2 regions of the Lactobacillus sp. M0403 genome follow, and region 1 is predicted to be linked to the other one. Evidence: riboswitches for the same ligand, from Rfam matches in the RefSeq annotation. Region 1 holds a riboswitch; the other holds the start of a gene.
The links. Region 1 has a riboswitch for lysine ahead of H3T48_RS07625 (ABC transporter substrate-binding protein/permease). Riboswitches for the same ligand answer to the same signal wherever they lie in the genome.
Positions count from the first base shown of each region.

Region 1 (2,412 bases):
AAGGTTAAAATCAGGTAGATAGCTGAAATTGTCAGGTAAGTTGGGAAGAACTTAAAGGTCTGACTGGCAATTGTTGTACCGACAAAGAAAAGTTCAGAGACTGAAATGATACTCAAAACAGAAGTGTCCTTAATATTAACGATGAACTCGTTAGTAATTGAAGGTAAACAGTTCTTAATAGCTTGAGGCAAAATAATATGCCACATTCTTTGGTTATGGGTCATTCCTAGTGCGCTGGCAGCTTCAAATTGTCCTTCTGGAGTGGAAATAATTCCACCACGAATAATTTCTGCCAAGTATGCGCCTGTGTTAATCGAAACAATTACTAGTGCAGCAAGTGTACGATCGATATTGATGTGCCAGAATTGAGCAATTCCATAATAAATTACGGCTGCTTGTACCATCATTGGGGTACCACGGAAAACTTCAATATAAACGGATAGAAGCCAGTTAATAAACTTCGAAAACCATCTTTTACCTCTGCTAGTTGGGGTAGGGATAGTCCTAATAATACCAACGAAAAGACCGATGAAGAAACCGGCAATCGTACCAACTGAAGCAAGAAGAAGGGTCATACCAATACCACTTAAAATCATGCCGCCAAATTGTTTCCAAACACTGACGAGCCAAGGATCTTGTTTACCTTTCTTGCTAGTTTCATCAGTTTTTGGTTGTTGTGAAATGGCGGTAGTCATTAGCTTGGTTCTTTCAGAATTTGGAATAGTAGCTAAGACTTGGTTAACTTGCTTGAGTAAATCTTTGTTTGGCTTGGCGATGCCGATTGCAGTAGTTGAGTCCTCTTTAGAAATGCGGAAGCCTGCCATTTTACTAATTGGAATTGCCTTGATGTCAGGGTCAACCATTTTAAATGAGGTTGATTCGGTATCTTCGGCAATATAGCCATCAATGGTACCAGAAATTAAGCTTTGACGCATTGCAGCAAAGTCACGCATTGCGGGTTGTCTTTTGGCACCTTTAAGTTGCTTAATTAGTGCATAGTGCGAAGTACCTTGCTGAGCAGTTAACTTAGCACCTTTAAAATCGTTTAACGTTTTAGCGTTGGCGTATTTACTATTGACCTTTGTAATAACAACAAAAGTACTGTTTCGATATGGTTTAGTAAAGTTAATCGCTTTTGCACGCTCAGCAGTTGGACTCATTCCGGCAATAATCAGGTCAGCTTTGCCACTGGTTAAAGCTGGAAGTAAACCATCCCACTCAGTCTTAACTACAACAACCTTACGATGCAATTGTTTACCAATTATTTTTGCAATTTTAACATCATAGCCGTTGGCATATGTGCGTGAACCTTCAATTGGCACTGCACCATTTTTGTCTGTAGTTTGAGTCCAATTATATGGTTGGTAGTTGGCCTCCATTGCTACCTTTAGTTCACCATCATCTTTTTTGGCATTAACTTGCGTAATACCAAAATTGCTTGTAATGATGAAGCTAAGCATCACCGTGATTAGAGCGGTAATCCACTTATTTCTTGACTTCATTTTGAAAACCTCCGAAAAATCTGTTTCAAATAAAGCCAATACAATAAAAAGCGTAAATAAAAACCTCGCTGTTTACAAAACAACGAGGTTATAATTGATCATATTTTAGACAAATCATATAGCGCTCCCCAGTATTAACTAGGACAGTCTGCAAGATCTTCTCCTGCAGCCCAACAAAAGTGTTAAAGCGAATAGCACTTTTGTTTCGGCGATAACTCTTACACTAATCTTCATTGTGTTCGTTCACTCAGATTAGTTTCGTAATTACCGCAACCTCTATTGCATTGGAAATTATTTAACTTAATCAACAGGATAGGCTAAAAAGATTAACTTGTCAACAGCTATAAATCAAATGTGTATTCTTACCAGTTTTTATAGTTAAAATTAGCGCTTATTGCCAGCCATTATTAGCACGATAATCATTTTTCTTCATTCGCGAAACATATGGATTGCCGGCAACAAAAAAACGTAATGGTTTATTTGCCCATTCCAATTCAGATTGGTTGACACCGATGCGGACACTCTTAGCAATTTCTTGCGGCCTTTTTTGATGTTGATCATTTAAGTCGATTGCAAAGGGTGAATCACTTAAAAAATGTAGATCCCAATTTTTATCATGAATGCCAAAAGCCTGCATCATTTTAGCGGGGCCGTTTGTTAATAAAACTCCGTCTTTGCCTGAGCGATTACTAATCATTTGTTCAATTCCCCAGGCAGGTTCAATTGCTCTGATTAAGACACCTTGTGGTTCATCTTTTGCTTGAGTTGCAACATCGAAAAAGAAGTATTGTCGTTGAGCATAAATATAGATTGTTCCGCCGCGGCCATAAAGACCTTCGTTGGCAGGACTACGATGACCACCATAAGAATGTGCCGCACGATCTTTTTTTCCTAAGTATGCTTCTGCTTC
Region 1 covers NZ_JACFQV010000006.1:53,958-56,369, forward strand. The annotation lists gene H3T48_RS07625 (ABC transporter substrate-binding protein/permease) at 1-1,502, opposite strand, end outside; lysine riboswitch at 1,614-1,789, opposite strand; gene H3T48_RS07630 (DNA-3-methyladenine glycosylase) at 1,894-2,412, opposite strand, start outside.

Region 2 (2,412 bases), on a different contig from region 1:
TAATGTACGGACACTGGCAATGATTTGTTCAACAAATGTACCTAGCCCAATCACACGATCTTTAGCAGTATATCTTATGCCAAAACCGCCGCCTAAATTTAGAACCTGTGGCTGATAATCATACTTTTGCTTCCATTCGTGAACTAGCTGCATCAATTTTTCCACTTCAAGATTAAAACCTTCAGTTTCAAGGATTTGTGAACCAATGTGAGCGTGAAGTCCAATCAACTCCATTTGCTCTTCCGCTTCAACTTGTAAAAAGGCTTTTTCTGCTTGACCCGAACGAACATCAAACCCAAATTTACTGTCTTCTTGACCGGTTTGATCATATTCGTGCGTATGTGCACTCACACCAGGAGTGATGCGGAGCATTACTTGCACTTTTTTGTTTGTTTCATGCAGTACTTGCTTCAGGAGTTCAATTTCCTGAAAGTTATCTAGAATGATTACCCCAACATTATTTTCAACGGCCATTAACAGTTCATCTTTTGTTTTATTATTACCATGAAAACTGATTTTTTCCGTTGGGAAGCCGGCTTTCAACGCTGTATACAGTTCTCCACCTGAAACAACATCAATGTGGCCACCCAATTCGTTGATTACTTGATAGATTGCAATCGAGGTAAAAGCTTTACTAGCATAGCTGATGGCATAATCAACCTGTCCAGCAACAAAAGCTTGTTTAAGTGCATTGAACTGTTTTCTAATTTGGGCAACATCATAAACCACCAATGGCGTGCCAAAGTTTTCGGCTAGCTTAAGTGCATCTACACCTCCAATCATTAAATGACCTTGATCATTCGTCTGGTAATAATCATTCGTTGACATCTAATAACCCCCGTTTTTTGGTAAAGAAAAAGACCCTTTAATACGCGCATAGCGTACAAAAGAGTCTTTCAGATTAAACCTTGATCTGATTCAGTTTTGGCGATAGCGCTCCGCAAATTTAAATTTGCGACAGTCCGTAATTTATTAGATTACGTCCCAGCCGATTAACTACCGCAATAATTAACGCTTCGGCAACCGCCCCTTTCGCTAGCTTCACCGTTTTTGCAGAAACTCCACTAGGTACTTTTGTTAGTTGCGACCTCTTCGTTTGATTTATAAAAATATTATTATTATTAATATTACTTGTCAACGACTTTTTCATAATTAATTAACTTTATTTTTGAAAACATGACTGCAGTTATGTTTTAGTTGCAGATAAAAATTAAAATGTTAAAATGCGTTACTATCGAATTTAAATTATTTTAATTAAGTAGGTGTTGCAAAAATGAAAGTTGTTAAATTTGGTGGTAGTTCACTTGCAAGCGGTGAACAATTTCAAAAAGTGCTAAATATTATTAATGCTGACCCAACCAGAAAAGTAATTGTCACTTCCGCACCAGGAAAAAGATTTGCGGAAGATGTAAAAGTTACAGATCTGTTAATTGAATATGCCCAAAAAACACTGAAGCAACAAGACACTACTGAAATTATTCAACAAATTTGGACGAGGTATCAAGAAATTGCCGTTTTTTTTGCACTTGAGCCCCAAAAATTTGCGTTCTTGCACCAAGAGTTGGTTGACTTACCAATAGTTTTTAATGACGAGCCAGAATACCTAATGGCAGCTTTCAAAGCACACGGCGAAAAACTCTGCGCACAGTTACTAGCATTAATTTTACAAGAGCAAGGTTTGCCAACGCGCTTTCTAGACCCACAGGACGCTGGTTTTTTGGTAAGCAGTGTTGCCAGCGACGCTCAAGTCCTACCTGAAACTTATCAAAATTTACTTAAATGGCGTGAAGTGCCAGAAATACTAGTAGTTCCGGGATTTTATGGTGTTACAACTCAGGGCAAAATTGCCACTTTCTCACGTGGTGGATCGGATATCACCGGTTCAATCTGGGCAAAAGGAATCAAAGCCGACTTGTACGAAAACTTTACTGACGTAAATGCAATTTATGCCGCGGATCCTAGAATTGTTGCTAACCCTCATCCAATTAAAATTATGACTTACCGGGAATTACGGGAACTATCTTATGCCGGTTTTTCAGTTTTCCACGACGAAGCGTTAATTCCGGCAATTCAAGGCCAGGTCTTCATCAATGTTAAAAATACTAATCACCCTGAATTACCAGGAACGATGATTGTACCTGAAAAAGATTTTCATCCTAAAAGTACGATTACAGGTGTTGCCAGCTCAAATCACTTTTCCGCTTTATATTTACACAAATATCTGCTTAATAAAGAAACTGGTTTTACCCTTAAATTACTAGAAATATTTTACAAGTTCAATATTTCGTACGAACACATGCCCTCAGGTATAGATGATCTAACGGTTATCTTTGATAAACGGCAGTTTACTGAAAAACTGCGCGCGCAAATGTGCAGTGAAATTCAAAAAGTGATTCATCCCGACCAATTAGA
Region 2 covers NZ_JACFQV010000001.1:435,609-438,020, forward strand. The annotation lists gene lysA (diaminopimelate decarboxylase) at 1-828, opposite strand, end outside; lysine riboswitch at 924-1,101, opposite strand; gene H3T48_RS01900 (aspartate kinase) at 1,274-2,412, shown strand, end outside.
Region 2: another riboswitch for lysine. It lies ahead of lysA (diaminopimelate decarboxylase); the one in region 1 lies ahead of H3T48_RS07625 (ABC transporter substrate-binding protein/permease).